DNA from 2 places in the Undibacterium sp. Ji22W genome. Region 2 is predicted to be linked to the other one. Evidence: riboswitches for the same ligand, from Rfam matches in the RefSeq annotation. Region 2 holds a riboswitch; the other holds the start of a gene.
What was found. Region 2 has a riboswitch for cobalamin ahead of ACO0KW_RS18665 (TonB-dependent receptor domain-containing protein). Riboswitches for the same ligand answer to the same signal wherever they lie in the genome.
Positions count from the first base shown of each region.

Region 1 (16,731 bases), on a different contig from region 2:
ATTTCCATCAACATCGACCAGTGCCATTCCCTGCGGCGCAGTATTGAAGGCGCGTAAGAAGCGCTGTTGACTTTCATTGAGGGCAAAATAGGCGCGCGTCTGTCTACGATAGGATTGCAAAGTTTTCGCGATGAGAAAGCCCAATAATAAGGCAATCAACCAACCTGCAAGACGTTGCGACTGGGTGTAAATGAAATCTGAACTCAAGTGACTAGTTGACGCAAGAAGTTCTATGTTGCGTCCAGAAATATTTAGCTTTAACTTCGAAGTGATCTGCTTTGTCGAGTTTACTAGAAGATCTTCTTTGCCATAAATTGCTTGCGATTTGCTCAGACTCTCAAGGTCGATAATTGCGAAATCAATTTTTAGTTGCTGCGCTCTTTGCTCCGCCAGCGCAAATACTTGTTTTGCATTTAATACGGTACTGATCATTCCCCAATAACTCTCATCCGCAAGAAAAACAGGGACGCGATAGGCTAAACCTAATCCGCCTTGTCTTAATTCGAAAGGTCCTGCCAACGCCGGATGCTCACTTTGAATGATTTTCCTAATCGCCGGCCATTGTTGTGGATTATCTGGATAGTAAAGTCCGAGTGCTGATTCGTTACCTTGCCGCGGTACGACGGTTTGAATGCGATTCCCCGGTGCTAAAGTAATATTGCGTATACTAGGCTCGGATGCTTGTAGGTCGAGTAACCAAGGTTCGATTTCATTTATTTTATATTCTCCGTTCTTCGACTTGATGAAAGAAACTAAGCCAGAGGCCAAGTGGATAGTCGCGTTCAATTCGGATTCTATAATCGCGCGTAACTCACCCGCATTGCTCATCATGTTCTCACGTGCAATGCTTTCTTGACGTCGATCTTCTTCGAATAAGATCAGTTCGGTCGCGCAACCCGTGCCGACAAAGACAACTATTGGCAATATTCGCCCGAGCCAGCGACGTCCACGTGATTCGTGTTCAAAAAACCGGAGCGAGGGTGTCTTCATTGGAAGTAAATAGAGAAGTTTCTTAGATTCAAACATATTCGTTAGGGATAGTCTCGATTTTGCACTACTTCTCTCGTCAATTGTTGCGGCGAGATAACACTCGATAACATTCTTTTGCAAAGTCTATCCGTAGGTGTTTTTTTGATTACTGTTTTGTAAAATTTTTGTGATTGAAGAATCGGTCATTCTTGTCGCACGTCTCACATGTCTGCTTCCCCATTCAGATTGGCGGCCATACATCCTCTTGGGATGACGCATAACTTGAAATTCAAGCCGAGAGAATTTAGATAAACAAAATTGTTTCGTAGAATTAATGTATGAATTTTGACAGGCTATGCCAGTTTTTGTGCTGTTTGTCTCAAACCATGGGTCAGCTTCTCCGACCTCAATTACTCTGCGTTCATCAGGTTCGAATTGGATTTATCCCCCGCGATTTATTTCTTCTGAACTCGCTTCAAATTACATTCAGATGCGATGCTAATTCGCCATTGAATCCTACAAGAAAGAGGAGATGCATGATGTTAGAGATACGCAATGTCAGTAAAAAATTCGGTAAAACTGTGACTGCTGTGGATGATGTTAGCTTGAGCTTGCAGCGTGGTGTTTTGGGTTTAATTGGACACAATGGCGCAGGGAAAACCACGCTAATGCAAATGATCGCAACCCTTACCAAACCGACCAGTGGAGAAATTATTTTTCAAGGCGTGAATATCGTTAACGCGCCAGACGCGATTCGTACGCGACTGGGATTTTTGCCGCAAGATTTTGGCGTGTACCCTAATTTGAGTGCGCTCGAATTTATGCAATATTTTGCCGCACTGAAAGGAGTACGCGATCCAGAACGCATACGTTATCTGCTCGAGCTAGTTAACTTGACAGAACATGCGCATCGTTCTGCTGCCTCATTTTCGGGTGGTATGCGCCGCCGTTTAGGGATTGCGCAAGCCTTACTCAATGATCCGGATATCTTGGTAGTGGATGAGCCAACGGCTGGCTTAGACCCGGAAGAGCGCTTACGTTTTCGAAATTTGCTGTCAGATTTAGGGACTGAGAAATTGGTGATTATGTCGACCCATATTGTCTCTGATGTTGAAAGTGTCGCCAGCGAGTTAGCAATTATGCGCGCCGGAAAGTTGATTGGGTTTGAAACGCCGGAGGCGATGATTGCTAAAGCACATGGGCAAATCTGGACGGTCCAGGTAGCGAATGCCGAAGCCGAAATCATGCGTCAGAAGTTCCAAGTCTTGCAAGCACAGCGACAGGGGGAATACATGTCGCTGCGAATTGCCCACCTCAATAAACCACATCCTGACGCACAGTTGGTTATCCCTAGTTTGGAAGATGCTTTGATGGCGCAGCGTTACTCCTTGCAAGAGGTGGCATGATGTCTGGTACCCCTTTTTCTACGAATTCTTCCTTGAGTTCAGGTTTGCAGGCAGATTCCGCACAGGCCAAATCTGCGAGGATTCATGTGCCCGTTTCTGCGAATTTGGGATGGCGCCACACGTGGCATTTAATTCGTGTGCTATGTTTGAATGAAGTTAGATTGCGTATGCGCAGGCTCAGTACCTTATTTGCCGTGATGGCGATGATTGCGATTAGTTGGGCAATGATAGTTGATCCCCAAACGGGATCTAGCATGATGGCGATTAACAATGCGCGGGTGCTGTACACAAGCTCCGCACTGGCTATGGGAAGCGCTAGTTTATTGAGCTTCTTATTGGCTTTGATAGGTTTTTATCTCGTGCGCGGCCGGATTGTGGAGGACTTGCGCAGTGGCATAGGAAGTGTGATCGCATCCACTTCTGTCAGTAATAGTTTATTTCTGTTTAGCCGCTGGTTAGGTGGGACTGTCTATATGCTTGCTTTGGTCCTGGTGGCAATGAGTTCGATCATCGTCTTGCATGCGATCCGTGGTGATGGTCCGATACAGTTATGGGTTTATTTGCAAACCTATTTATTGGTGCTAGGGCCAATGATTGTGTTTGCGGTCGGTGCTGCGATCTTATTTGATAGTGTGCCTGTTCTAATGGGAAAAGCAGGTGACTTCTTGTATTTTATTGCATGGGTCATGCAAATATCGATTATTTCCAAAATTGAGCAATTGAGCGCGGGGGCGATATCCCCTTGGCTATTTTTAGATTTTAGCGGTCTGGTGACGACTATTTTCACGCTGAAGACCCATTTGATGACAAATCACTTTTCTTTGGGGGCCAGCACATTTGATCCACAAGTGACGCCAATTACGTTGCCAGTGGTGATGTGGTCACTGCAGATGGCGCTGATGCGTATCGGTTCAGCCGCTTTGGCACTATGTTTGTTGCTTCCAGCAATTCCATTATTTCATCGATTTTCACCAGATAAAGTCAAACAAGCACACGCACGCAAGCGTCGTTCACCGTTGGAAATTCTCAATGGTTGGTCACGACCATTCGCAAAGCAGGCGCAAGTCTTGTTTGTCTGGTCGGCGCGATTTGCGAATTTTTTCGGACAAGTGTTAGCAGATGTGGCTCTCACTTTTGTGAATGCACCATTTGCGATTTTGGTGCTGGTTGTCGTGACTGGGTTGGGCGCATTGGTGTCACTTCACTCATTGCCCGGATTGACAGTATTTGCGGTGGCATTCTGGGGTATCTTAGCGAGTGACGTGAGTACACGTGATTTTCAGGCCGCGATCGAGGGCATGACTGCGGCGGTGAATGGTGGTGCGCAACGCCGTTATTTTAGACACTTGAGCGCGACTATGGTTTTGGGATTTCTCTTTGTCGGCGTTATTTTGTTTCGCTTGAGCTTCGCGAACCCATTCATGGCTCTAGTTTTGGCGATTGGCATTTTTAGTATGAGTGCTTTAGCCACCTGCTTGGGAAAAACATCCAGAACGTCAAAAACGTTTATGTCCTTATACCTGTTCACTTTATATGTCGCTACCCAAGCTAGTAAAGCGCCTATGTTGGATATTTTTGGCTTCAATGCTGTGGCGACTGGTGTTCAAGTAATCATGCAATTAGAAATTGCAGTTGCGGCCATTTTTATAGGCTTTCTCTACACGCGTTGGAAAAATTCCTAATTGACTGTGACATTTTAATAGCAACAATTGGCGTAAAGTATCGTAATATATTGTCTAATATCAATATTCTCTCGATACTTTTCTTGAGTTTGGCCATTCTTGCGAATATTCGCTGCAATTGCCATTCGCCACTTGTAGAGCCTTCATGATCGAACTACGTAGAAGTCCTAGAATCAATGTCACATGGCGCGGGCTCATCAAACTGGGTGAGGGCAAGGTTTTTCCTATCCGCGTCTTTAATATCTCGGAAACAGGCATACTTATCATGAGTGAGCAGGTTTTGACTATTGATAAAGAATATCAATTGATGTTGGAAATTCCTCATATCGATCAAGAATCAATGATTCCTTACAAAGTTCCTTGCAAGGTGGTGGTTTCTCACGCGATCTTGAGCGGAAACTTTTTCCGAGTTGGGGTGCGCATACTGGAGATCGCGGACTTACATCGTGACTTAATTAATGCCTGGGTATCGCTCTCGAAAAAATTCGATCCTCCTAAAGAAAACTAAAAACAAGTAATTCAACCGAATTGATGAGGGACAGGAAATTGCCGGTCTATTTTTGCCTCGGCTCAGACGCAGCTTGTCCTGAATGCGGTTAAAGGCTAAAATGCTCGCGTTTTGGTGCTCGCCGACATAATCATGTTGGCGGTTAAACGGGAAACATGATGCTAAATGCATAAATGTGCTGCCCCCGCAACGGTGTACAAACGTCTAATTTTGCTTTAGTGATGATTAGGCCAGCCATCCTTCATTACCACTGTGCTTGCTGCATGGGAAGGTGTGATGGTGATGTTTGTCAGCCCGGATACCGGCCAAGATAAGTGAAGTATTACGAACGGGGATGTTCTGTGATGATTTTTCTTGCGCTGGTTTTCTCTAAAACTAACTCAGTGAATTAGTAATTTCAGTAATGGTGGGTCAGAAATTTTTGACTAGCCTTTGCATTTCTATTCGCCTCATATTTTGTATTCAAGCACCTGACGGGGATGATGGTGACTTGCGACTTGCTGTCCGCAGATCTGAAATGATGGCCTGCGGATAACTATCAACGTGATTTTATGATGATTCAACATTTCAAACCTTTTAGCTTGGGCTTGGCGATTGCCGCCTGTTTTTCTACACCAGTATCCGCACAAACGACAAATTCTCAAGAACAAGTACTGATCACTGCAACCCGCCAAGCACAGCTTGCAAAAGACGTGTTGGCAGATAACGTCATCATTACCGCCGAACAAATTTTGAAGTCCGGTGCGACTAGCATCGTCGACCTGCTGCAACAACAACGCGGTATTGAAATCTCTCGGACCGGTGGTGCTGGTTCTGTTTCTTCCGTATTTATTCGTGGCGCGGCGAATGCTCAAAGCGTGGTGTTTGTTGATGGTGTGCGAATCGGTTCTTCGACTACCGGTGGTGCAACTTGGAGCAGCATTCCCTTGTCGCAAATTGAACGCATAGAAATAGTGTATGGCCCGCTATCTAGCTTGTATGGTGCGGATGCGATGGGTGGCGTAATTCAGTTATTTACCAAAAAATCTGGTCCGCAATCACGCACTAGTTTGAACTTCGGAATGGGCAGTAATCATTTGCGTAAATTCGAAGCGGGCGTTTTCGGCTCTTCTGCGAATGATTTTCAGTATAGTTTGAATACCGCCAAAGAGAGTAGTGATGGCTTTTCCGCTTCCAAGCCAGGCGCAGGTCCCTATACTTACAATGCCGATAAAGATGGATATACGCAAAAAAGTTTCAACGGAAATTTGTCCTGGAAGCTGATGTCAGAATTGACCGTTGGTGTGAATTTTGTACAAAGTACGCTGGATGTGGATTTTGATGCAGGCCCATCTTACCGTGATCGTGGTCAGCAGAAGTTTGATAATGTCGCGACATTTGCGAAAGCGAAGTTGTCACCAAACTGGAACTCCAGTTTGCAGTTCTCACGTAATACCGATCGTGTTTTTACCGACGCGTCGTATGGCAAGGGAAATGCAGATACTGCACAACGTGGCTGGACTTGGCAGAACGATGTGAGTTTTGGAAAAGATGTTTTGCAATTTGTGGTTGAAGATCGCGAAGAAGACGTACGAACGAATACATCAGGTCTCGGCGGTAAGCGTGATACACAATCCTATGCAGTCGCGTATGTGATGAAACAAGACGCGCATTTGGCGAGTGTGAGTGCCCGTCTCGATGATAGTTCTCAATACGGAAAACATAGCACTGGTAGCCTCGCTTACGGTTATAAATTGAATGATGTTTTGCGTGTCAATGCAAGTTATGGCACTAGTTTCCGCGCGCCGACCTTCAATGAATTGTATTACCCTGGCTTTGGCGTCGCATCGAATAAACCTGAGTTAGGAAAGAACTCAGAAATCGGTGTGTTCTTTGATGACAGCCTTGTGCAGTTGAGCGCGGTTTACTATCAAAATAAGATCACTGACTTATTGGTCAGCACGAATCCTTGTCCGGTTGAATTATCAACACACCGCTATGGCTGTGCTTACAACGTAAATAAGGCGACTTTGTCTGGTGTGACGATGGGTGCAGCAACGCGTTTGGGTGTCTGGAACCTACGTGCGACCCTCGACATTCAAGATCCTAAAGACGACACCACTGGTAAACGTCTGGCACGTCGTGCTAAACAGCATGCGAGTTTTGGTGTGGACTATCGTATCGATGATTTGACTTTTGGCATAGAAACGATTTTATCTGACGCGCGTTTTGATGACGCAGCGAATCGTAATCGCTTAGCTGGTTATGGCATTGTTAATTTGGTGGCTACGTATAAGATTGCTTCAGATTGGTCCTTATTGGCTCGTTGGAATAACATTGCCGATAAAGATTATGAATTGGCGAAAAATTATCGTACGCCAGGTTCGAATGTCTATGTTGGATTGAGTTACGGCTACAAGTAAGTTGCAGCCTTATGAAGGCTTGAACCAGTAGGGCGGGAATCGATATTATTCTCAGAGAAAAATATCGATTCTTATAAACCAAGAAGTGGTTTGAAGGAATTTTATCGTGATCATTAACTCGCAAAAACGCGCATTTTCCCTGATTCTGGGAATGAGTGTGCTCGCCTTGTTGAGTTTGATATTCGCTAGCTTAATCGGTTCCGTTCCCTTATCTTTGAGTGAATTGCAGCAAGCCCTGATTGAACTGCTGCATGGGCAAAATACAACGCTGGCTACTAGTGTGCTTGATTTGCGCTTGTCTCGTGCGATCTCTGGTTTTGTTACTGGCGCGACGCTGGCTTTATCTGGCGTATTGATGCAAGCCTTATTGCGCAACCCTTTAGCCGATCCGTATGTGTTGGGTTTGTCGGGTGGTGCTTCGGTTGGCGCACTTGCGACGATTTTATTTTTTGGTGCTGGAGTCATGGTCGATATCGCCGCATTTGGAGGCGCGCTTTCTGTCGCAGCATTATTATTTTTGTTGGCCTATCGAGATCTGCGTGGCTCTGGCAGCTCAGAAGGTAGTGCGCCACTTTTGCTGTTGACGGGTGTGATCGTTGCCGCTGGTTGTGGTGCTGTGGTCACCTTATTATTATCGATTGCGCCTGATACCAGTTTGCGTGGCATGGTGTTCTGGATGATCGGTGATTTATCAAATACGCAGCCGCGTTATTTATCGTGGATCATTTTGATTGTCGTCTTAGTTTTCATGATGAAGAATGCCCGGGCAATCAATGTCGCGGCAATGCATGCAGATAATGCCAGTACCTTGGGGATTAATATCGGTCGCTTGCGACAACTCTTATTTGTCAGTGCGGCCTTGTTGACCGCAAGTGCGGTTAGCGCCGCTGGTAGTATTGGATTTGTCGGTCTCATTATTCCGCATGCTTGCCGCTTTGCGTTAGGGCCTGATCATCGTTTATTAATCCCCGTTGCTAGCCTAGCTGGTGGATGTTTCTTAGTTTGTGCTGATGCCCTTGCGCGCACCGTGGTCGCGCCGCAGCAGTTGCCGGTTGGCGTGATTACTGCTTTGATCGGTGTTCCTGTTTTCCTGATTCAATTACACCAATTGCGGAGAAATTGATGACGACGAAAGCGATATTGACAACCCAGAATGTTAGCTTAAGTGTGGGTTCCGGTGCCGGCACAAGAGGCGACAATAAGACGTTGATCAGTGATTTGAATTGGCAAGTTCAGAGTGGAGAATGCTGGTGCGTGATTGGTCGCAATGGTGCTGGCAAAAGTACACTGCTACGCAGCTTAGCGCGATTGCGTGAGACTGATGCAGGAACAATTCAATTGCATGGTCGGGATCTGAATGGGTGGACTTTAGAAGAACTGGCGCGACAACGAGCTTATTTATCGCAATCTCGGGTAGACGCCTTTGCCTATCGGGTGATAGAAACGGTGCTGAGTGCACGCCACCCTTACCATGACACCCATTTTTGGGAGTCCAAACAAGATCACGAAATCGCTTTGGATGCTTTGCGTTTGTTAGATGTCGCAGAATTTGCGCAGCGCGATGTGCGTAGCCTTTCTGGCGGTGAACGCCAACGCGTGGCGATCGCCGCCTTACTCGCTCAGGATGCAAGCTTGCTGTTATTAGATGAACCCGCGAATGCACTCGACCTTAGTCATCAGGTGAGTGTGATGCAATTGCTGGCCGGTGAATGCGCCCAAAAACAAAAAGCGGTCATCATGGTTAGCCATGATCTAAATTTGTCATATGGCATCGCAAGTCACGCTTTATTGATGATGCCTGATGGTTCTTATTTATGTGGCGACAAAGAGCACGTGATGACTGTCGATAATCTAAGTCTTTGCCTCGCTCATCCCATTGAACGCTTTGTACATGACGAGCAGGTGCTGTTCTTGCCAAGTACGAAGGTGGCATCATCTTAGTTGCTTCGGCAGCGGTCGTGCTCTCTGCAATAATTATCGTAGCCTTTGCCTAAGTTCAGGTAGTTTCCCCATTTTTGTCAATCAGTACGCGTGCTTAATTGATCTCAATCTTGGTCAGCACGCAGGAGATGTTTAGATGTCAAAGCAACCTACCTCAGCACCCATTGTGATGATTTCAGCGATTGCTTCAGGGCAGGGTAAAACCACGGTCACCGCGGCTTTAGCCCGTCACTTTACCCAAGCAGGTAAAAAGGTTCGTGTATTTAAAACCGGCGCTGATTTCATAGATCCAATGATGCTGCAACAAGCTTGCGGTAGCCCAGTCTTATCGCTGGATTTGTGGTTGTTGGGATTGCCCGCGTGCCGCGCTTTATTAGCGGAAGCGGCACTCCAAAGTGATGTGGTTTTGATTGAAGGCGTGATGGGCTTATATGATGGCACGCCATCTTCCGCTGATTTGGCGAATGCCTTTGGGGTTCCGGTGTTGGCTGTGATAGACGCGTCATCTATGGCACAAACTGTGGGTGCAATTGTGCTTGGACTGCGTGATTTTGGGCCAGTGCGATTAGCGGGAGTAGTCGCCAATCGGGTCGCCACTGCTGGACATTTGAGTATGATACAGAGCGCCTTGCGCGACATCCCACTATTAGGCAGTTTGGCGCGGCAAGAACAGGCTTTGCCGGAACGACATTTGGGCTTAGTGCTGCCAGATGAAGTGGCCGATCTTGATACAATTTTGAATCAATTAGCCGCGAGCGTCACCATTGATGTACCTGCCTGGAATGCAATCGCCGGGGTTGAGTTTTCCGATGAAGATCTGACGATGCCAATTGTTCCGCGTTTATTAGAAGGGCGATGTATCGCGATTGCTAAGGATGCCGCTTTTGCTTTTTTATACCCCGCAAATATACAAGCATTAAAAGATATGGGCGCGCGAATTATCTATTTTTCGCCGGTCGCTGATCAGTCGATTCCAGCCGATGCCGATGCGGTTTATCTGCCTGGTGGATATCCTGAATTGCACGCCCAACAATTGGGTGAGGCGAAAAACTGGCAAGCATCTTTACAGGCATTCTTGACCGCGCAGAAACCGATGTATGCAGAGTGCGGTGGTATGATCAGCCTTGTCGATGAGCTGATCGATCAACATGGCGAGTCGTGGAAAATGGCTGGCATCCTCAGCGGTACGATTACGTTGCAAAAGCGCTTAGCCGCTCTAGGGATGCAAAGCTGGCACTCGTCAGAGGGTGAATTGCGCGGTCATACTTTTCACTATTCCACTTTTGCTTGTCCACTGACCCCCGCAGCGCATACCAGCAGACAAAAGACACAGGATCAAGGCGAAGCGATTTATTGTTTGGGTAGTTTGCAAGCGACTTACTTTCATGCCTACTTTCCTTCGAATTACGTCGCGAGCGCGAATTTGTTTTTAACCGCAACACAAAATTCAACACACGACTGAACTAATACGCCTATGAAAATTCAAACTTTGATGGTGCAAGGGACCACTTCCGATGCCGGTAAAACGACAGTCGTTGCTGCGCTATGTCGGCTATTGCAACGCGAGGCGGTGCGTGTCGTACCGATGAAGCCGCAAAACATGGCTTTAAATAGCGCAGTCACTTCAGATGGTGGTGAAATTGGTCGAGCGCAAGCCTTGCAAGCGCAAGCAGCAGGTTTGGTGCCGCATACCGATATGAATCCCGTATTGATCAAACCATCGTCCGATACCGGTGCGCAAATTATTGTGCACGGTAAGGTCAGAGCTGACATGGATGCGCGTGATTATGATCAATATAAAACTGTTGCTATGTCGGCTGTACTCGAGTCGTATGCACGTCTGCAGCAGCAATACGATGCAATTATCGTGGAAGGTGCCGGAAGTCCTGCTGAGGTTAATTTGCGAGCACGTGATATTGCTAATATGGGTTTTGCCGAAGCAGTTGATTGTCCGGTGATTCTAGTAGCAGATATTGATCGCGGTGGTGTATTTGCCCATTTCATCGGTACGTTGGAATGCTTATCTGAAACTGAACGTGCACGTATTCTAGGGTTCGTGATTAATCGTTTTCGTGGCGATATTAGTTTGCTTGAACCTGGCTTGGATTGGCTGGAAGAAAAGACCGGCAAACCAGTGTTGGCAGTTCTCCCTTATTTACATGGCTTAATGTTAGATGCAGAAGATGCGATTCAAGTGAAACAAAACACGACGGGTAAGTTCCGCATCATCGTCCCCGCGATTCCGCGTATCGCGAATCACACAGATTTCGACGCTTTACGTGCACATCCTGATGTTGATCTGCAATTCATTGGACCTGATCATCCGATTCCTGCAGCGGATTTGATTATTCTTCCCGGCAGTAAAAATACCCGCGATGACTTGGCATTTTTGCAGCAACGTGGCTGGCAGCAAGTTTTGGAAAAACATTTGCGGTACGGTGGCAAGGTGATCGGCATTTGTGGTGGTTATCAAATGTTGGGACAAGTGGTGAGTGACCCGCATGGCGTAGAAGGTCGCGCAGGGGACTCCGACGGTTTGGGTCTACTAGACATTACAACGGAACTCACCCAAGAAAAACGCCTGCAACAGGTACAGGGAACCTGCGTTTTTGGTGATGACCAGACGGCCAAAGTCGAAGGCTATGAAATCCACATGGGAATTACCTATGCGAGCAATGACACTTTGCCCGCCTTTGTGTTGATCAATGGCGCCGCAAAGGAAGACGAGGGAAGTCGTTCACCTGATGATCAGATTTTGGGTACCTATCTTCATGGTTTATTTGATCATCCGGAAGCCTGTCAGGCCTTGCTGCGGTGGGCTGGTTTGCAAAGTGATGTTAAGGTGGATTTGAATGCATTACGTGAACAGAGCATCAATCGGGTAGCCGATGCTTGCTTGCCGTTGCTGAAGGCCTTGCAAAATTTGTAGTATTTCAATAGGCATCGGTAGGCTTTTGTCGCCGCCTTGCCCTGACAATTCCATGACCTCAAGCGATTTTCCATTGCGAGGTATAATGCGCGCCGGACAATCGCTTGTCTGTGTTCCGGCGCCTAAGTTTCCTCTGATCTCCCCATGTTTCACTCTCAGCAGCTTTTGTATCAAAGTGTTTCCTTTTGGGTATTTTGCTGAACTTTATTGAACTAGCCTAAGTCGAAGCTACATCTTTTAATCACTATTGGTCATACTATGTTTTCAGTTCCATCGCAATTTCGTTTAGCCTTAATTCCTTTGTCAGTCTTGTTGGCATACAGCACATCGGCTTCAGCACAACAAGCACAAGAAGAAACCGATAAAACGAAACCAAAACAAACAGCCCCCGCAAATGCGCAAACGCCGGCACCAGCTGTGCAAAAAGTACAAGTTAGTGGTGCCAAAGGTTATGACGAGCGACGTCAAGATACCGCCAGCAAAATCGTGGTGACTCAGGAAGATATCGTTCGCTATGGTGACACTAATATTGGCGATGTGTTGAAGCGTTTGCCTGGTGTAACGATCGGTGGAGTACAAGGACGTGGCGGCGCGATTCGTATGCGTGGTCTTGGTGCTGGTTACACGCAGATTATGTTGAATGGCGAACCAAGCCCCCCGGGATTCTCACTTGATTCTTTATCGCCAGACAATATCGAACGCATCGAAGTAATTCGTGCAGCGACGGCCGAATTGAGTACGCAATCTATTGCGGGTGCGATCAATATCGTCTTGAAAAAAGCGATTGTGACGGCGCAGCGCGAATTGAAATTGGGCATGAGTGAAGAAAATGGTAAATACGGCGTGAATGCCAGTTTGCAGTTGTCTGATAAGGTTGGTAAGTTATCTTATTCAGTTTCTGGAAATTTGATGTCTGGCGAATTTGGTCGCCCTGATTCCAGTACAGAAGTATTTACTGATAACAAAGGTCTGGTCACATTGTCGCGCGCATCGACGACTGAGAGCGAAGGTAAGTTCGAGTCAATTGGCATTTCACCACGGATCAACTGGTTGCTCGAAAATGGCGATATGTTGACTTCTCAAAGTTTTGTGAATGCCAATCGTTTTACCAACCATAATCAACAAGTTACAACGACATCGATCGGTGAAAAACCTCTGTTTTTGAATGAAAATTCTAGTAATACCTCAAACAGTACATCGATCCGAACCAATTTGAATTACGTTCACAAGTTGGCAGACAGCGCTAAACTCGATGTGCGTTTTGGTGCTAATTACAATCAACGCGACGGCGAAAATATTTCGAATGCGCAGGGTGTATCGCAAACTTTAGCACGGAGTTACCTGTCGGATAGTACAGATAATGGTTTTACTTACGGCGGTAAGTACACTGCACCATTCGTGGAAGATCACGCTTTAGCCGCTGGGTGGGATGGCGGATTTAGCAAACGTAGCGATAGCAATACGCGCCGTGATGTGATTGCTGGCAATGGTCCAATTACGCCGTTTAATACCGATGAAGCTTATTCTGCCGATGTCAATCGCCTCGCTTTATTTGTGCAAGATGAATGGAATTACAGCAAAGCTTTGTCGATTTATGCCGGCGTACGTTGGGAAGGTATCGACACCAGCAGTCAGGGTAATACTTATTCTGAAATCAAAAATCGCTCGAGTGTGTTAAGTCCGATTTTGCAGACGCTATACAAAATTCCTGGCAGCAAAAATGATCAAGTACGTGTTGGCCTGACTCGCACCTACAAAGCACCGGATACTGGCCGCTTGATTCCACGTCGCTTCTTGTCGACGAATAATAGTGCGACTAGCCCTGACAATATGGGTAATCCTAATCTCAAGCCGGAATTGGCGTGGGGATTAGATGCTGGTTTTGAACATTATCTGACCGATGGTGGGATTCTGAGCGTGAACTTTTTCTTGCGCAGAATTGAAGATTTTACACGCACTTCAATCGTGAACGATGGCCGTTGGGTGGCAATGCCGACGAATGACGGCTTAGCGACAACGCGCGGTGTGGAGTTTGATGCTAAATTACCTTTACGTAGTGTGATGGCGGATGCTCCTGCGGTGGATTTTCGTGCCAATCTGGCTTTTAATTCTTCCTCGGTCAATTCAGTTCCTGGACCGAACAATCGCTTAGATTCACAGACCCCAGTGAGTGCGAATTTTGGTGTTGACTACAAACTCGACGATGTACCATTGACGCTGGGTGGTAATCTCAGTTTTCAAAATGCCGGTCCAGTGCGCGTTTCCGTAAATCAAAGTACCTATGGTATTCCTAAGCGTGTGTTAGATGTCTATGCACTGTGGAAGTTTACTAACCAAACAAATTTACGTGTGGCTTTGGGTAATGCGCTGCATCAGGATAACGTGTCCTCCAGTACTTATGCAGATGCCACAGGATCTTTGGTTCGTACGAATACTTCACAAACACACTTGGCATTGCGGGTCAATTTCGAACACAAATTTTAAGCAGATTTTGTTGATTGGTTGAACTAGATCAAGATTGAAAACTGAAAGGGCGCTGCAACTTTTTTTGGTTGCAGCGCCCTTATTCTTTTAGCTTATGATGAAGCAATTAGTTATGGTTTTGGTTTGTCGCGTGGACGGCACATTAAGGGTAAATTTTGCGGGTCGACATCTGTTCTGTCTACGCCTTTTAAAACCATTTTTTCCGGGGCACCTGCGTTCGCACAAACCCAGGTTACAGGCACAATTGGCGCATCTTCGACTACAGCAGGGCGGAAGGTGAGCGTTTTGTCTTGCAATGCTTTATTTGCGCGGTTACCAAATTTTAAATGGATCGCACCATTTTCTATCGTCACACTTTTGACAAAATTTCCAACGATTTTCTCTCCTGGAGGTAAGCCTGCGGCATTATTATCGAGAGGGAAAGTCTGTTCGGTTTTCCACGAAATCGCAATCGGTGTTTTGGCAATTTCGATAATAGGAATCGATGATTCAATTTGTTCGCGGATGATTTTGAAGAGATAAGAGGGCAAGGCCATCGCCGCCAGAATGGCGATGATGGCGACCGCAACCATGGCCTCCATTAATGAGAAACCGAGAACTTTTTTGGTGGCTATTTTCATGGCAATGTCATCGCTAAAAATGGTAATTCGATTATCTAAAAATTAAACAGGATTATTCTAACAAGTAATTACGTGGAGTTGAGAAATTAAGGTGGTTTCCGTTTGGTCTCATTGTTTGGATTGGTTTGACTGGTTTGACTTAATAGCCATTCTCGAAATGCCTGTAAGGTTGGTAACGCGGCATTTTCTTCCGGATAAACCAGATAATAGCCAGTTTGCTCAGGTAAACTCAGGTTCGAAGGAACGACTAGTTTTCCACTATCCAACTGCGCTTGTATCATGTAACGCGGAATCAACGCGGTCCCGAGTCCGGCAATTGCAGCTTCTATTAACATCGTAAATAATTCGTAGCGTGCGCCGTTGACTGCATTTACATCGTTGCTATGTTGATGCAATTCAAACCAACGTCGCCAATCTTCTAGGCGTGTATTCAGATGCAGTAAGGGCATGTTCGCGACATCTTGGATCGCTGCATGCTTTTTGCGTCCTATATGACGTTGTAATAAAGCCGGACTGCAGACCGGAACCGCGGGATCTTCTGCCATCAGATAGTCGCCACTGGTACCTGGCCATAAAGTCGTCCCTGAATGAATCGCAGCGTGAAATAAAGTGTCAGGAAACAAAAAAGCACTAGTCTTGGTGCTTAAATTTACGGTGATATCAGGTCGCAGGCGTTGAAATTCGGCCAGGCGAGGAATCAACCAATGTGTGGCAAAAGTAGGAATGACCGCCAATTCCAACACGCCTGCACCTTCTTTGTGTGCCATTAATTCTAAAGTGTCGCGCTCTATCCTATCTAAGTGGCGGCGGATTTTTTCTGCATAGTCGCGTCCGGCACTACTCAATTGCACCCGTTTTTTGACGCGCGCAAACAAGGCAAGTCCTAGCCAATCTTCCAAGTTGGCGATTTGTTTGCACACTGCACTTTGTGTCAGTGCCAATTCGTCAGCTGCTTGGGTGAAGCTTTGCAAACGGGCGGCGGCTTCAAATACCAATAGGGCATTCAGGCTTGGGACTTTGCGGCGCATGGTATGTATTCCATTTATTCACTAAGTCTTGATTTTAACTCCTTTGTCCCATTGCGCCAAATTGATTACGATAGTGAAATGTCGTGTCGACTTCAAATCAATTTTATCGAAGGCAACTGAAAGATGAATCACAATATTAAAGCCTTGTTGATGCATGTATTGGGAGATGTGCAGTATCAAGACTTAGTGAATTTGATGCATATATCGCCCCAATTTCGTATGTGGGAAGAGGGTGTGATTACTCGCGCTGAATTGGCGCAGGCATTAAACATGCTGCTATTTGCGGGAATTTTGGAGCGGGTCCCAATAGGCCGTGCTTATACGCAAGAGGTCGTCGGCCGCGGTGCGAAAGTGATGTTAGATCATGGTGCATTACGTACTGTGCGTTGGTTGGGATTAGGTGCGTTGCCGCCCGGGGAGGCTGCGATCACCCGTATCTTGAAGCCCTTGGGATATCGTTTAAATGGCGTATTTCCTTTGGATCGCCTGAAAATGACAGGGCGTTCTTATGTGCAGGTCGACGATCCCGAGAATATTTCTCAATTCTTCGTGAGCGAATTACATCCAGAACGATTTAGCCCGGCATTTCAAGATGCGGTGACGCGCGTCTTAGCCGATTCAACAGATCCTTTAAGTCCAGCAGCGCTCAGCATGTTGCATGAACTGGAACGTGATGGTCGATTGAGTTTGGTTCAGGCACAAATTCTGTTGGCTAATCTCAGAGACTGTTTTGAGCGTCAACATGGTATTTTTTCGGAAAAT
Region 1 is NZ_JBMPOU010000001.1:873,871-890,601, forward strand. Features, by position in the region: gene ACO0KW_RS03565 (ATP-binding protein) at 1-924, opposite strand, end outside; gene ACO0KW_RS03570 (ABC transporter ATP-binding protein) at 1,506-2,375, shown strand; gene ACO0KW_RS03575 (hypothetical protein) at 2,372-4,057, shown strand; gene ACO0KW_RS03580 (PilZ domain-containing protein) at 4,203-4,565, shown strand; cobalamin riboswitch at 4,661-4,889, shown strand; gene ACO0KW_RS03585 (TonB-dependent receptor domain-containing protein) at 5,117-6,967, shown strand; gene ACO0KW_RS03590 (FecCD family ABC transporter permease) at 7,119-8,090, shown strand; gene ACO0KW_RS03595 (ABC transporter ATP-binding protein) at 8,090-8,908, shown strand; gene ACO0KW_RS03600 (cobyrinate a,c-diamide synthase) at 9,045-10,370, shown strand; gene ACO0KW_RS03605 (cobyric acid synthase) at 10,383-11,837, shown strand; gene ACO0KW_RS03610 (TonB-dependent receptor plug domain-containing protein) at 12,096-14,321, shown strand; gene ACO0KW_RS03615 (pilin) at 14,432-14,941, opposite strand; gene ACO0KW_RS03620 (LysR substrate-binding domain-containing protein) at 15,028-15,969, opposite strand; gene ACO0KW_RS03625 (DUF1338 domain-containing protein) at 16,093-16,731, shown strand, end outside.
Region 1: it holds a riboswitch for cobalamin, as region 2 does, so the genes downstream of both, ACO0KW_RS03585 (TonB-dependent receptor domain-containing protein) here and ACO0KW_RS18665 (TonB-dependent receptor domain-containing protein) in region 2, are expected to answer to the same signal.

Region 2 (16,731 bases):
ATGTGCGTGGTTTATGCCGCAAAGGAGCATGGTAATGAATCAACTCGCGAACGTGCATTTGAAGCCGGAATTAGATCAAACGACCAAGGCACAAGCGTATGAATTAAATGGGCAAGTGGTGGATGCGAGTAGTTTTACCGCAGCAGCCTGTGATCCGCATCGCTCCGTAGTGGTGGAAGCGTGTGCCGGTAGCGGCAAGACTTGGCTGCTAGTCGCTCGTATGCTGCGCCTTTTGCTTGACGGTGCAGAACCGGCCGAGCTACTAGCCATTACATTTACCCGCAAAGCGGCACAGGAAATGCGCCATCGTTTGATGGAATTGTTGACCGAATTAGCCTTGGCCGATGAAGTGGCGGCCAATACTTTGTTGCGTGAACGCGGTGTGCCGGAACATCAATTGGCAGCGAGTTTACCGCGTGCGCGTAACTTGTACGAAAATCTTTTGAGCAATCCACAAGGCTTGTCTATGGATACTTTTCATAGCTGGTTTGGGCGATTATTGCAGTTGGCACCATTGGCCTCCGGCGTGCCACATGGCTTTAATCTGGTTGAGTCGACTAGTAGTTTACAGCGCGAGGCATGGGGACAACTAATGCAGCGCGCAGGCTTGCAATCAGATTCTACCGACACAGACATTAAAGATACGAATATTAAAGATACGAATTCGCTTAAGCTAGAGTTGCTTTATCTCTATGATGAATTGGGCGATTTCAGCACGCAGTTGATGTTGGATGCGTTCTTGGATAAACGGGCTGAATGGTGGGCAGTAAGTCAGGATACATCTGCACAGACGGGTGGTCCTTTGGCGCAGTTACACGACTTGATGGGCGACGATGCGAGCAGCGATGCGCGCTTACGTTTGTGGCAGGATGAAGCCTTACTGGCACGCCTCCAAGATATTGGTATCTGTTTAGGCAAGGGCAGTCCCGAAAATCAAAAACGGGGTGTGGCCATAGAAACTGCATTGACCAATGCAAAACTGGCGATGCAGGCGAATGCTGGGCTCAGTGTCGAACTAAGTGTCGAACATTTCGCCGCATTAGCAAATGAATTCTATGGCAGCGATGGTACGAACCGCAAAAACCGTAAAACCAAAGCCTTGACGGCGGCAATCGCTGCCTGGTTGGGTGAAAACAATGAGTCTGCTTTTCACGATGAATGTAATGCCATCGCTGAAACCTTAAAAGTATTCGAGAGACGGAGTAAAGAAGCGTCGGTATTGCGTTTGAATCAAGCCTTGTTTGTAGTCGGACAAGCCTATGTTGAGTGCTATCAAACCTTGAAATCAGAACAGCGTATGCTCGATTTCGCTGACTTAGAATGGCAGGCCTATCGGTTGCTATCGAATGAAGAATTCGCAGCCTATTTGCATGGACGTCTTGATGCCCGATATAAGCATATTTTGCTGGATGAATTTCAAGATACCAATCCTTTGCAATGGAATATTGTCCGCGCTTGGCTTGACGCTTATGGTGCGGATACGAGCAGACCGACGGTGTTTATCGTCGGAGATCCGAAGCAATCGATTTACCGATTCCGGCGTGCCGATCCGCGCGTGTTCACTGCAGCACGTCAATTATTGGGGGAGCAGGGCGCTGTAATTTTGCGCACTAATCAAACTCGTCGCAATGCGCCTGCGATTGTCGAGGCTTTAAATAAAGCCATGATAGGAAATGCGATTTACTCCGATCAGACAACTGCAGCGACTTTTGCCGGGCATGTCATGCGCTTACCTTTGATTCGCGGAGACGAAGTGCGTACAGACAGCACAGAGGACTGTGATGCGCCATTTCCATTGCGAGATCCTCTGACTACGCCGGCGTTGGAGCAAGACGATCAACGCCGGTATCAAGAAGGGCAGCAGTTAGCACAAATACTGCTGCAATTGCGTAACGAAGCGGCGGAGCCATTTAAGTGGTCAGATGTGATGTTGTTGGTGAGACGGCGCAGCAATTTAAGTGCCTATGAAAGCGCTTTGCGTGAAGCCGGAATTCCATTCGTGTCGAGTCGGCGCGGTGGACTGTTACAGACTTTAGAAATTGCTGATCTGATCGCTTTACTTAATTTTTTAATGACGCCTGGCGACAACCGCTCCTTAGCGCATGTTCTTAAATCGCCGATGTTTGGTGCTTGTGACCAAGACTTAATTAAGCTCGCGCAGCGTGCGGAGAATGCTTGGTGGAAGCGTTTGTTGGCGCTCGATAAATCAGATTCGCCACACTTGCAACGAGCCGTGGATTTGTTGGCGGGTTGGATGCAAGCTGCACATGACTTACCTGTACATGACTTGCTTGATCGCATTTTGCATCAAGGTGAATTGGTTTGCCGCTATGCGCGAGCGTCTTCGGCGACCAATCGTCAACAAATTATTGGCAATATCACTGCATTCACCGAACTGGCTCTGAATATGGATGGTGGACGCTATCCGAGTTTGCCAAAGTTTATTGCTGCACTAAACGAATTTGACCGAGGTGCAGAAACCGATTCGCCGGATGAGTCGAGTGTCGCAAATGGATTGGATGCGGTCAGAATATTGACGATTCACAGTGCTAAGGGTTTGGAAGCGAAAATCGTGGCGATGCTAGATAGTAATCATAGCGATGCTGCCAAAGACAATATTGGTGTGTTGTGTTCCTGGCCCTTACAGCCGGGTGAACAAAAACACTTTTCTGTTTTCGGTAAAAAAGATGAGCGCGGCGCGGCACGTGATCGTTTGTTTGCAGCCGAAGAAGAGCAGGCAAAGCAAGAGAATTGGAATTTGCTGTATGTTGCCGCAACTCGCGCTAAGCAAGTTTTGATTGTTAGCGGGATCGCCAGTGATAAGGCGGCGGATGAGACTGGTGTGCAAGCAGCGAGTTGGTATCAACGTTTTAGCTATCTGGATGAGAGCGAGGTGTCGGCTAAAAAGAACTCTGCCGAGGCAGTAACTGGTATTGCGCAAGAAGAATTTATTCTGCATACATTCAATCCTCCGAACTTAGCTTTACCAGAATTAAAAACTGCACCTCTTATGTCAGAGGAGCAAATTGAGGGTGTGGCTTTGCATGCTTTAATGGAGCGTTTGACAAATAGGGTGCTCGATTGGCCGATTCAAATACCTTCCGCCGAAGTCGTCGCTAACTGGCTACCTTGTGCCCTGAGCGTGGCGAAAGTGGTGCGTGAGCAAGCGCAAACTATTTTGAATTCTGTTACTTTGAAACGATTCTTTCATCCGGAGGAGTTTGTTTTTGCACGGAATGAAATGGATATCGTGTATCAAGAACAAGTAATGCGACTTGATAGAATGGTCGCGTTGGATGATGAAGTCTGGATATTGGATTACAAGCGACAGTTATTAGCGTCGGAAAAAAATGACTATCTGCAACAATTGACTTCCTATGCCGCAGCACTGGCTCCACTTTATCCTATGAAAAAGTTAAAGCTGGCACTGATCTTGGCGGATGGACAATTTATTCCTATGAATTAATCCGATAAGCGCATGTAATTGACAAGAAAATCCCTTTATAATTAAAGAGTTTCCCTTTAGACTTCAGACTCTGCTTGATGCTTGACGACAAGCTCGGGTGTCTCAAGTTTACCGTCGAAGTTCACAGCCAAAGTTTTATAGATTTTTACAGATAGCCAAGATGATTTCCGAATTTGAATTACTCGCTGAAAAGATCAATCGCCTCGCTGAGATGACGCAGACTTTGCGTTTGGAAAATGCTGCGTTGCGTCGTGCGGCGGTCGACCTGGCCTCTGAAAACAAAGATTTGCGCGAACGTGTTCAAGAAGCGCACAGCAAAGTCGAAGCCATACTTGCCGCTCTACCAAATGACGATGAGAAGGATGTAGCATGAGTGAATCGAAGTCTATCCAGATTGATGTCTCGATCATGGGACAATCTTATAAGCTCGCTTGCAAAGAAGGTGAAGACCGTGCATTGCAAGAAGCGGCTGCATTTTTGAATGAAAAAATGTGTGCGATTCGTGATGCCTCCAAAGTTAAAGGCACCGACAGGATTGCGGTCATGGCGGCACTCGGAATGGCAATTGATTTGCTCTCTACTAAGGCGCATGATGGCCCATTGTCAGGTTTGAGCATGGGAGAAGTGAAACAAAAAATTCAAAATATGAATGAGACTTTGGATCGCGCCTTAACACCGCAAGAAAACCTATTTTAATTTTGCTCCTTATTGTTTAAAACAATCAAAAAAATCTGCAAAAACTAATGTGATTTTTTGGCGGAAGGAGTAAACTACGTACTCCTACCGTGTTCGCCAGTGCCATATATTCCTTGAACCATTTATGTGCATAGGCTTTGGAAATTGTTCAATGGTGTGAGCGTCGCTTATGTCCGATGAACCCGATTTGAACTGACCTTGGCCGACTTGAACCGCCGGGTTCAGGATGCCGGCATAGCGGCACTGGTGGGAACTTATTCTTGAAAAGCACTGATCGTTAATCGCGATTAGTGCTTTTTTTTTTTTGCATTGTTTTTGTGATGTATTCGCGTTTGATGACAGCGCAAAATTACCGTTGTGAGATTGTGCATCTTCTTAATAATTTGATTTATTTGTGATAATTTTCGAACAGGCGTTTTCGTTTACATGCTCCTTGCAACAAAGTTGTTGTTGGATGCACCTTCTTTTGCAAAAGCTTCCTACTTCGCCTTCCAACTTAGTTAAAGTCAACGCCATCGCGCTCGAATTCGGCAATCTTTCGAATACGAATGGGTTGTCTATTCAATTAGACCTGAGTCTGCTTGTTGAGGCTACTCTTTTGCCTGCATTGTCATATAAAAATATGAAAAATACTTGGCTCTTTTGGTTTATTATTTTATATATTTATTGGGCGAATATTAGTCTACGTAAAACTCGAGTTATTTTTACCGGTTTCTCGCGTCTTGAGCAGGCGACGCGATCTTTCATAAGGAAAAAGTATGACCAAGCAACGTTCAGTTGGAACTTCACAAAATGCAGTCATATCAGAGGTGATATTGCAGGAAGATTTAAACGATAGCGTCGTTAATGATGACAGGGGTGCGAGCTTGGAAAGTGATTTGATCTCGATCATGACGACTGGGGTTGAGATGTTGAAATTAGCAAGCAGCGAACGTCTGGCAGCCCAATTTGTCGATACGGTGTCATGGAATGTCGCCAATATGACGGGAACTGAATCTTTCAACCATGGCGCACTTTCTGGTGCACCGGTCAAATCAGGACTAGTTGGTAGCACGGCAGATACTGCTCCAGTGATTACTAACGCGGCGTTTACCGCCTATTACATGGAGAATTCACCAGGAACGATACTCGCACCAGAATTGCAGGTTAGTGACGCAGACGATACAACCTTGATCTCTGTCACGGTACGCATTAGTAGTGGCGCGTTAACGGGAGATCTTTTATCAGCTATAACGGCTGGTACGAACATTACCTCTACTTATGACAGCGTCAATGCAACTTTGCAGTTAACGGGTATAGATTCGCTGGCGCATTATCAGCAGGTGCTTCGCTCTGTAACTTATTCGTCCAATAGTGAAAACCCAACCAATTTTAATCTGAATACCACGCGCACCTTGACATGGCAATTGAACAGCAATGTGGAAGGATTCTCTGGGAGAGCTGACGTCGTGACCGGCGGTTTCCCTCGCTCTGTTGCGCTCAGTGACTTCAATGGCGATGGAAACTTGGATATGGTGGTGGCAAATGAATCCTCCAAATCGGTTTCTATATTGTTAGGAAATGGTAATGGCGGATTTGGTACGAAAACTGATTTTGCTGTGGGAGACGGCCCCGGATTCGTTTGTGTTGGTGATGTTAATGGTGATGGAAAACCCGACGTGGTAGTGGCCAACTACACTTCTAACAATGTATCTGTGATGCTTGGGGACGGTGCCGGGGGACTCGCTAGCAAGACGAATTTCTCTACCGGTAATGGTCCTCGTGCGATCGCCTTGGGTGATTTTAATGGCGATGGTAAGTTGGACATCGTTGCGACCAACTATGAGTCAACTACCGTCGCTGTCTTACTTGGTAATGGCGCTGGTAGTTTCGGCACTAAGACGACCTATACCGTGGGGAATTATCCCTCCGCGATTGCTGTTGCTGATTTCAATGGCGATGGTCGAGACGATATCGCCGCAGTAAACTATTCTGATTACGGGAACGTCGCAATATTACTCGCTAGTAATACGGGTGGTTTTGCAACCAAGACCAGTTTTAAAACGGGTTTTGGTGCCGCTGGCGTTGCTAAGGGCGACTTCAATGGTGACGGTAAGCTCGATCTTGCCGTCACCAATTATCAGGACAAGTCAGTGTCTATATTGCTCGGAGATGGCGCTGGAAGCTTTGGGCCCAAAGCGGATTTCCGGGTTGGAAATTATGTAGGATCTCCCGCAGTTGGGGATTTTAATCGTGACGGAAAATTAGACTTGGCGGTAGGCAACGAAGCTTCCAATCAGGTGTCTGTTCTATTTGGTAGCGGCGCCGGTAGCTTCGGTGGACGAACCGATTTGGTGATGGTTGGAAGTCCTTCGTCCGTCGCGGTGGGTGATCTCAATGGTGACGGGCGCCTAGATATTGCGGCTGCCTCCTACAATGCAAGTAAAGCTTCTGTGCTGCTCAATAGCACCAGTTTGCCAAGTGCTATCCATCAAACTACTATCGTCGTGACCGCGGCCAACGATGCTTCGCTTATTACTGGTGTCGATGTAGGCACGGTTATTGAGGCTGGTGGCGCCACGAATAGCCAGCCTGGTGTACCAATTGCTAGTGGCAATTTGACCTGTTCCGATATTGATAATTCCCCTAATACTTTTCAAGTGGTTTCTGCCGGTAATGTTAGCGCAGAAGAGCATGGGACTTTTACCATGACGGCGGGAGGCGATTGGTCATATTCGCTCAATAATAACGATGCTGCGGTGCAAGCGCTGAGAGTTGGCAGTGCACTTACTGATCATATAACTGTGGCGAGCCTGGACGGCACGCAAAAAGTGGTGACAATCACGATCAAAGGCAGCAACGATGCACCAATAGTTTATTCGCCTCTAGCCGATGTGATTCATGCGCAAAATACGCAATTAGATTTGCCAATAGGGTCGAATACTTTTTTTGATCCTGATCTCGGTGATGCATTGACCTATCAGGTAACACTAGCGAACGGTGCAGCATTGCCTGATTGGTTAACTTTTAACGCTAGCACAATGACGTTGAGTGGTACCCCAGCGAATGGAGATGTGGGGTCTAAGGATATTCAGATTACTGTGTCCGATACAGAAGGAGCATCTGTGTCGGAAGTTTTTACCTTAAGGATAATTAACGTCAATGATTCACCAATGGTAACGCTACCTTTGTCTGACGTGAGTGTTACCGAACATCAAGTATTCAATTTTGTGGTTCCTGCGAATACTTTTTCCGAAGTCGATGTGGGTGATGTGCTTACCTATCATGCTTCACTGCCTAACGGTGATCCATTGCCAGCGTGGTTAAATTTTGACTCGGCGACACGAACCTTCAGAGGCACACCAGGAAACGCCGAGATTGGTACGCTTGATATTATGGTATTCGTAACCGATACCGAAAATGGCTATGCCTCGGACACATTTAGAATTACGTTTAATAGCGTCAATGATTCACCGCTCGCAGTAGGCGCGCTGCCGAACGCGAGCGTGACTGAGGATTCTGCATTTCAGTACGCTGTGCCAGCGAATAGTTTTTCGGATGCGGACATCGGAGACGTATTGTCTTACAGTGCTTCGCTCGCCAACGGCAATCCACTCCCAGCCTGGTTGAGCTTCAATCCGATCGAACATACTTTTTATGGCATACCCGGCAACGAGTCAGTTGGAGTGACTGACATTAGAGTAATTGCGACTGATACATCTGGAGCTGCGGTATCTAGTGTGTTTGCACTGAGAGTGAACAATCTTAATGATTTTCCAGAACTCGTCACGCCTTTGGTCGACGTTGCGGCCAACGAAGATGTGGCATTTAATTTTGTCTTACCTGCGAATGCTTTTGCAGATGTCGACGTCGGCGACAGGCTGACCTACAGCGCTCAGATGGCAAATGGCAGCCCTTTGCCTGCTTGGATTTCGTTTAACCCAACCACGCTTACTTTTACCGGCACTGCATCTAATAGTGAGGTTGGAGAAGTCGCAATTCAGGTCACGGTCAGTGATCAATCAGGCGCCTCTACTTCTGACATATTTAGCATGGTCGTAAATAATGTGAACGATGCGCCGATAGTTTCCTCAGCTCTGCATGACATCATTCTGGACCAGAATAATAATTTTAGTTTGGTTGTTCCAAGCAGTACCTTTATCGATGAAGATTTGGGCGATGTTTTAAGCTACAGTGCAAAACTCGTGAATGGCAATAATTTGCCGACTTGGTTACATTTTTATTCGAATACAAATACATTTAGTGGGACGCCTGGAAATGAGGCTGTAGGGACAAACATCATTCAAGTGACAGCAATCGACAAAGAAGGCGCTTCTGTCACTAGTGTTTTTAATTTAAGCGTGCTCAACGTTAATGATGCACCAACGCTCAACCGGCCACTGGCAGACGTGTCCGCGACAGAACGTGAATCATTGAGTGTTGTCATCCCGCCCAATACTTTTTCAGATGTAGATGTGGTTGATGTACTCACATTCAATGCGATGCTTTCCAATGGTGACCCTTTACCGGCATGGTTGCGTTTTGATGCAAGTACCAAAAGCTTCAACGGCACACCGAACAATGACGATGTTGGAACAATTGATGTATTGGTGTTCGTCACCGATACGGCGAATACACACGCATCAGATATTTTTAGAATCACAGTCAACAATATCAACGATGCACCAACTGTCGCCATAGCAATTGCGGACGCTGTTGTGAATGAAGATGCAAACTTTTCTTATATTGTTTCATCGAATGCTTATTCAGATGTCGATGTCGGCGATACACTTACTTATAGCGCCCAGCTTGCGAATGGCAATGTCTTGCCAGCGTGGTTGAGTTTTAATCCTACAAACAAAACATTTAGTGGTACGCCGGGCAATAATGAAGTTGGCAGCCTTGATGTAAAAGTTATCGCAACGGATATAGCAGGTTCATCGGTGGCAGATATTTTTAATATTCGGGTCAATAATACGAATGATGTGCCGACGCTGATTATTCCATTAGGGGACGCTATCGCAACTGAAGATGCGAGCTTTATCTATGTTGTTCCATCAAATACCTACAACGATGTCGATGCTGGAGATGTACTGACTTATAACGCGCAGCTTGCGAACGGCAACGCTTTACCAACTTGGTTGAATTTCAATCCCACAACCAAAACGTTTAGTGGTACGCCGGGCAATAATGAAGTTGGTAAACTCGATGTAAAAGTCATTGCAACGGATATTGCTGGTTCGTCGGTATCCGACATTTTTGGTATCAAGATCAACAACACCAATGACACACCGATCCTCGTTTCTCCACTATCGGATGTCATTGCGACAGAAGACGCGAGCTTCACATATTCTGTCCCATCAAATGCATACGCAGATATAGATGCTGGCGATACGCTCACTTATAGTGCGCAGCTCGCCAATGGTAATGCACTACCAACATGGTTGAGTTTTATTCCGGCCACCAGAACGTTTAGCGGCACAGCAGGGAACAATGAAGTTGGCCGCTACGATGTAAAAGTGACGGCAACCGACTTCGCAGGTTCATCGGTATCAGACATCTTCAGTATTCAGGTTAACAACACCAACGATGCGCCTAGCCTCGCGATTCCTGTGCCTGATCAGATTGCGAACGTTGGTGGTTTATTTAATTATGCGATTCCTGCAAATACTTTCTTGGATGTGGACGCCGGTGACGCTCTGACCTATAGCGCGACACTCTCAGATGGTAAGCCTTTGCCAGCGTGGTTGAATTTTAATGCGACGACGGGTACTTTGAGCGGAACACCTTTGTCCTCAGATGCCGGTAGCCTCAGTGTCAAAATTAAAGCGGCTGACAAAGCGGGTGCAATTGCGACGGATAGTTTTGCAGTGACGGTGTTGTTTTCTGTTATCAATGGTTCAAGTGGGATCGATAATTTGCTAGGTAGCAATGCTGATGATCAAATCAACGGACTGGCTGGGAACGATAAACTTTCAGGATTGGATGGCAACGATACTTTGAATGGTGGTGCGGGTGTAGATGAAATGCGAGGCGGCAAAGGGGACGATATTTATATCGTCGATAATATCAGCGATGTGATTATCGAAAACGTGAATGAAGGTGCTGATTCGATTCAAACCACAGTAACTTACACCATGCCTGCTAACGTGGAAAAACTCATTTTGATGGATACTGCGGCAATCAATGCTAATGGTAATTCTGCAGATAATATTCTTATCGGAAATTCGGGCGTTAATACACTTACCGGTGGTGCAGGTAATGACTTTTTGGACGGTGCCGCAGGTTCGGATAAGCTCTATGGTGGTACGGGCAACGATACCTATGTGATAGATAATATCGGCGATCTCATTAGTGAGAATACTGGCGAAGGCTTGGATGTCGTGAATTCTTCAATCAGTTATACCTTGACCAATAATGTTGAAGTGTTGTTGCTGACAGGTAGTTTGACGACAAATGGCACGGGAAACGCTAGTCAGAATCTATTGATCGGAAATAGTGCTAATAATGTTTTGAATGGCGGGACTAGCAACGATTTGATGCAAGGTGCTGCTGGCGACGATACCTTAACTGATACCTCCGGTAATAATCTCTTTGATGGCGGCTTGGGCAATGATGTATTGACGGGCGGTACTGGTAAGGATTTGTTTATTGGTGGTCGGGGTAACGACACCATAAATACTAGCAGCGGTGCTGATGTGATCGTATTTAATCGTGGTGACGGGAAGGACATTATTAATGCCAGCACTGGCAAAGATAATACGATTTCATTGGGGCATGGAATTAAATACGCAGATTTGTTTTTCATGAAGAGTGTGAATGACTTGATCCTGCAGACAGGCACTGGTGAGCAGGTAACATTGAAGGATTGGTACCTCAGCATCAATAATCACAGCGTTGCAAAATTGCAGATTGTAATTGAGGGAACGAGTGATTACGTCAGCACATCAAACAATGTGTTGAATAATCATAAGATAGAGTTGTTCAATTTTGATGGATTGGTGACGGCTTTTGATCAGGCGCGGGCGGCTACGCCTGGTATGTCATCGTGGGCTCTATCGAATTCCCTATTGAATTTTTACACGAGTGGCAGTGATACCTCTGCTATCGGCGGTGATTTAACTTATCAATATGCGATGAACGGCAATTTATCAAATATAGCGATGAATCCCGCTTTGGTTTTACTCACGGGTACTGCATTTGGCGTCAATGGTCAAAATTTACAGCTCACATCAGCATTGATAGATGGATCACCAATCCTAGTGTAATTTATTGAGGGAAGTTTGGAGAAATCGGGTAGCTTGCTGCCCGATTTTTTTTGCGAAAAGTTAGTGAAGTAATGTGATTTTACGCGATTCTTGCGCGTCTTCTTTGATTGCTGAAAATCAAGAGAAAACTAAAATTCAATGATGTATTCTTCTTTTTGCTAACAGCGAGGTGTTATGAAACCGATTAAACTGTTAAAATAATCATGTTGGTGCTCGTGAGATGGTTCACATCTCGCAGTTCAACGGGAAGCAGGAGGTATTTTGCTCAGACAAAATTGCCCACCTGCGCTGCCCCCGCAACGGTCAAGCGGACGAGTCTTCACCGACTCCGCTTCTGTCACACAAGCCACTGGTCGCCTTGAACAAGCGACTGGGAAGGCGACAGAGGTAGTCTCCGCCAGCCCGGATACCGGCCAACGAGGTTGCATTACATTGCGCGCTTTAGCTCAAACGTAGTGCGTTGTTGCTTTCAGGCTGTCGGGGATGACAGGGAAAGCTGATCAAAATCTTTTGTTTCAATTCTTAACTTAGTTTTGTTGGCTGTGCTTATGCTAATCCTATTGTGCCCTTCATATCGGCTTGGGATGCGAGTATTCGCTTAACGCTTTTGAAGTGCATTTTGAAAATGCGCTTTGAAAACGCGCTATGAATAGCATGCTTTAAACAACATTCGCGTTGTTTAGAGTGAGCCTGCGCGCCTGTTTTAGTCAGCTATCTTGCTGGCAAACTGAGTCTAAAGAAACAGAAGATTTTTCTTTCGTAATTTTTGCAAAAATAATGAAAAAATCTGTTCTACACGCACGTGTTGTCGCCCTTGGTTTGACTGCATCAACTAGCTTACTTACACAACTTGCACAGACCGCACAAGCGCAAACACAAACTTCTATGGCTTTGCAAGACGTGGTGATTACCGCCAATCGGCTACCGACTAAAATCACCGATGTACTTGCTGATGTCACGGTGATTGATCGCAGCGAACTTGATTTGGTCGGCCAGGGTTCCTTGATGGATGTGTTGGCGACTCTACCTGGTGTGCAAATTTCTCGCAATGGTAGCTATCGTTCATCCAGTGGGGCGTTTCTGCGCGGGGCGAGCTCGTCACAAACCGTGATCTTGGTGGATGGCGTGCGCATAGGATCTGCTACCTCAGGCACACCCGCCTTAGAAAATCTTCCCTTGGAAAGAATTGAACGTATCGAAGTTTTGCGTGGTGCTGCATCTGCGCTGTATGGTTCGGATGCAGTCGGCGGTGTGATACAGATTTTTACGCGTGATGTCGAAAACAAACCTGTATTCAGCGCCAACGCTGGTATTGGTGGCGCAGGACAAAAACAGTTAGGTTTAGCTTTGCGAGGACGTGCTGGTGATCTTGGTTACAGCTTGGGTTGGTCGCGTGAAAAAGCTGATGGTATTTCGGTAGTTGAAAATTCTTTAGCTGCTTCATTTAATGCTGATCGTGATGGCTTTAGTGCGACCAGCGTTGATGCCAAGTTGCGCTATACCATTCATCCACAACACCAATTGCAAGTTAGTGCATTGCATAGCGATACTGATTATCAGTTCGACGGCTCGGCGTCCCCGAATCCGTTGAAATTGAATAAAACGAATACTGATGCGCGTGCGTATTCGACGTTGAACAATCTGTCGCTTAGTTGGCAAGCGCAATTCTTGCCAATCTGGACGTCCACGTTGACCGCGGGCGTGGCAGAAGATCAGTCTGTGAGTAAATATTTGCGCACGACGGACGGCGCGTTTGGCGGCAGCAATAAGTTCAACACGCGTCGTGATCAAGCCAGTTGGCAGAATGAGGTGAGTGTCGGCAAAGATGTTTTGTCGATACTGTTGGAACAGCGTCGTGATGAAGTGGATAGCAGTACCAACTATGCGGTAAGAGCGCGCGATATCAGCGCCGCATTAGTATCGTATGCATTGCGTGCAGATGATTGGAGCGCTTTGGCTATATTGCGCCATGATAAGAATTCTCAGTTCGGTGGCTTCACCAACTGGTCAATGTCTGCAGCTTATTTCCTCACACCAACCTGGCGCGCTGTGGCGAGCTCGGGCACAAGCTTTCAGGCACCTAGCTTTAATCAATTGTATTTCCCCGGCTTTGGCAATCCTGCGTTAACACCGCAGCAAAATCGTTCAAATGAAATTGGTCTGAAATATCGCCAAGATGTTTGGCATGCGGAAGCCACCGTGTATCAGAATGATGTTCGTGGGTTTATTAATCCATCGAATAACGTACAAAGTGCATTGGCGATTTTACGCGGCGTCACCTTAAGTACGGGCTGGAAGTTGGGTGCCGATCAACTCAGTGTTTCGTATGATTATGCTGACCCGCGCACCAAACCGAACAATTTACGTTTGTTGCGGATCGCCCGGCATGTCTTGAATTTACGTGCGCAGCATCAATGGCATGAAATGTCATTTTTCAGTGAATTGAAATATTCCAGTGACCGCGAAGACAATAATCAGAGTTTTAGTGGGCGCGATACGTTAGCAGCGTATAGCTTGTTGAATGTCGGTGCGAACTGGCAACTCAGCCCTCAGTTGGCAGTCTTAGTCCGTATCAATAATCTGACCGATAAACACTATGTCTTGGCGAATACTTATTCAACGCCAGGCCGCAATGCCTTTGCTTCTTTATCTTGGAAATATTGAAAATTATGCCGACTTCCATCGCGATTGCGCCTAGCGAATTGATATTAGGTGGCCAAAAGAGCGGTAAATCGGCAAGGGCGGAAATGTTGGCTGCTCATTGGCTACAAACCAGCGAACAGCATCAGGCCTTGTTTATTGCTACCGCACAGGCTTGGGATACCGAGATGCAAGTGCGGATTGCGCGCCATCAAGCTGACCGTGCGTTGCGCTTGCCGCAGATGCGCACGGTTGAAGAACCGCGTGCGATTGCCGAGGTAATCCGACAGCACAGTAAGCCTGAAACATTGATTGTGCTCGATTGCATCACGCTATGGCTTACAAACTGCATGATGCCTGTCGATCATGCAGCTCTAAGTGGTGAGGAATTAGATGCGGTAATGATGGATTTATTGACCGCATTACAAAGTGCACCGGGCCCGATCGTGTTAGTGAGTAATGAAATTGGGCTCGGCGTGATTCCCCTTGGTGTCGACGTCCGCACCTATGTGGACCAACTTGGCAAGTTTAATCAGGTACTCGCGGCGCAGGTGGCTCGAGTTTGTTGGATGCTTGCGGGCTTGTCCGTGATAGTAAAAGAGTCGGTGTGAAAGGAAAACTATGAAAATTTCTTGGGTTTATCGCGTCACAATTTACGTTCTTTGGACATTGTGCTCCGTTGCAAATGCAGCGTTGGCGATCGAGATTACCGACGATAGAAACGTCAGTGTGCAGTTCAAGCAGACGCCAATGCGTATCGTCAGTGTGTTGCCTTCATTGACTGAATCCGTCTGTGCCTTGGGGCATTGCCAGCGCTTGGTTGGTGTTGATCGGTATTCAAATTTTCCGACAAGTCTCGCAAGCTTGCCGCGCGTGGGTGGCAGTCTTGATCCGAGCATTGAAGCGATCGCTGCTTTGAAACCCGATGTCGTGCTGATGTCAGTGGCGTGTCGCGCCGCTGAGCGTTTGCAGGCCCTTGGCATTAAAGTGTTGGCGATGGAGCCTAAAAATCAAGCTGATGTCCATCGTATTTTATTGAAGTTGGGGCAGCTCTTGGAAGTGAATTCGGTCGAGACGATTTGGCAAGAAATGAATAGTGGCATCGATGCAGCAGCAAAGAGTTTGCCCGCATCTGTTAAAAAAATGCGCGTGTATTTTGAAGTGAGTAATGCTCCCTATGCCGCGGGAGAAAGTAGTTTTATCGGCGAAACTTTGCAACGCTTAGGTGCAGGTAATATCGTGTCTGCCTCCTTAGGACCATTTCCTAAGCTGAATCCGGAATTTATTGTGCGCGCTAATCCGGATGTGATCATGATTAGCGAACGGGGATTCGCCGCATTAGCCGCACGTCCAGGCTGGAATGCGATACGTGCGTTACGTGAAAATCGTGTGTGTGTTTACACTTCCGCAGAATCGGATGTTTTGGTACGTCCGGGGCCACGGATGGCAGACGCCGCATGGATTATGGCGAAGTGTTTGAAGAGCAAAGCATCATGATGATGGCGAGTCGCGTCTTGCCTCCCATTGGTGCCGTCGTGTGCCCTGCAGAGAGCACCGTAGAGAGCATTGTAGTCGGGATGATAGAGCCGAATGATAGTGTCATCGCAGTCCCCCAGCAGCGTGGAAAACTCTTGTTTGCGGTGATAATTTTGCTGTGTTTGAGCACTGGCTTACTGTTGCTAGGTTTAGGTGTCGGTAGTAATGGCTGGGAAAGTCTGACATCGATGTGGCAGCAATCATTAGCGATACAAATTGTCTGGGATATTCGCCTGCCCAGAACGCTAGGTGCATGGGCGGCTGGTGCTTTGCTGGGCTTATCGGGCGCTGTGGCGCAGGGCTTATTTCGTAATCCTTTGGCCGATCCCTATTTACTGGGCAGCGCTTCTGGCGCGGCGCTCGGTGTTTCTACGGCCTTGGTCTTATTTGGCGGTTCTCCATTTGCGACTGCGTGGATCGTAAGGATGGGTTTGACAGGAGCAGCCTTCGCGGGGGCGGTGCTAGCGGTATTTCTCACGCTGTTATTGGCGCGCGGCGTGCAGCATAGTTTGCGTTTGTTGTTGGCAGGTGTGATTGTTGGTGTCGTGTTGGGGGCGATCGGTTCTCTGGTAACAATGTTGCGGCCCGATATTGTGCAATCTATGCAGGCATTCATGCTCGGTAGCTCGGGCTATGTAGGATGGTCGGGTTGCGGATTGATGCTCGCAGTATGGCTGATTTGTCTGGTGGGCAGTGTGGCTTTGAGCCAGGTTTTGGATGGCTTATCTTTGGGCGAAGCGACTGCTGCTAGCTTGGGTTTGCCCTTGACGCAGATGCGTCTGGCCTTGGTCGTGATCATCGCTTTAAGCGCTGGCACGGCTGTCGCCCAGACGGGTTTGATTGTCTTCGTGGGTTTGGCTGCGCCGCATTTGGTGCGCTCAATCTTAAAAACTACGCATGCAGGTTTAATCATGTTGTCCAGTCTGGCTGGTGGTGCCTTGCTCAGTGCAGCAGATATTCTGAGCCGCTGGATGATCGCTCCGCAAGAATTGCCCGTCGGTGTGGTGACTGCGATTTTGGGCGGTGCTTATCTGCTGCGCTTGATGCATAAGCAAAGACGGTATAGCGAACATGCTTAGCAAACTCAATATGACATACCGGAAAAGGCACGGTCAATGAGTGCAAAGTCTATTGCAATCCATGCAG
Region 2 is NZ_JBMPOU010000004.1:241,287-258,017, reverse strand. Features, by position in the region: gene ACO0KW_RS18695 (PD-(D/E)XK nuclease family protein) at 1-35, shown strand, start outside; gene ACO0KW_RS18690 (UvrD-helicase domain-containing protein) at 35-3,466, shown strand; gene ACO0KW_RS18685 (DUF904 domain-containing protein) at 3,627-3,839, shown strand; gene ACO0KW_RS18680 (cell division protein ZapA) at 3,836-4,162, shown strand; RNA gene ssrS (6S RNA) at 4,241-4,419, shown strand; gene ACO0KW_RS18670 (putative Ig domain-containing protein) at 4,921-11,409, shown strand; cobalamin riboswitch at 11,600-11,841, shown strand; gene ACO0KW_RS18665 (TonB-dependent receptor domain-containing protein) at 12,187-14,073, shown strand; gene ACO0KW_RS18660 (bifunctional adenosylcobinamide kinase/adenosylcobinamide-phosphate guanylyltransferase) at 14,079-14,660, shown strand; gene ACO0KW_RS18655 (ABC transporter substrate-binding protein) at 14,671-15,546, shown strand; gene ACO0KW_RS18650 (FecCD family ABC transporter permease) at 15,627-16,664, shown strand; gene ACO0KW_RS18645 (ABC transporter ATP-binding protein) at 16,701-16,731, shown strand, end outside.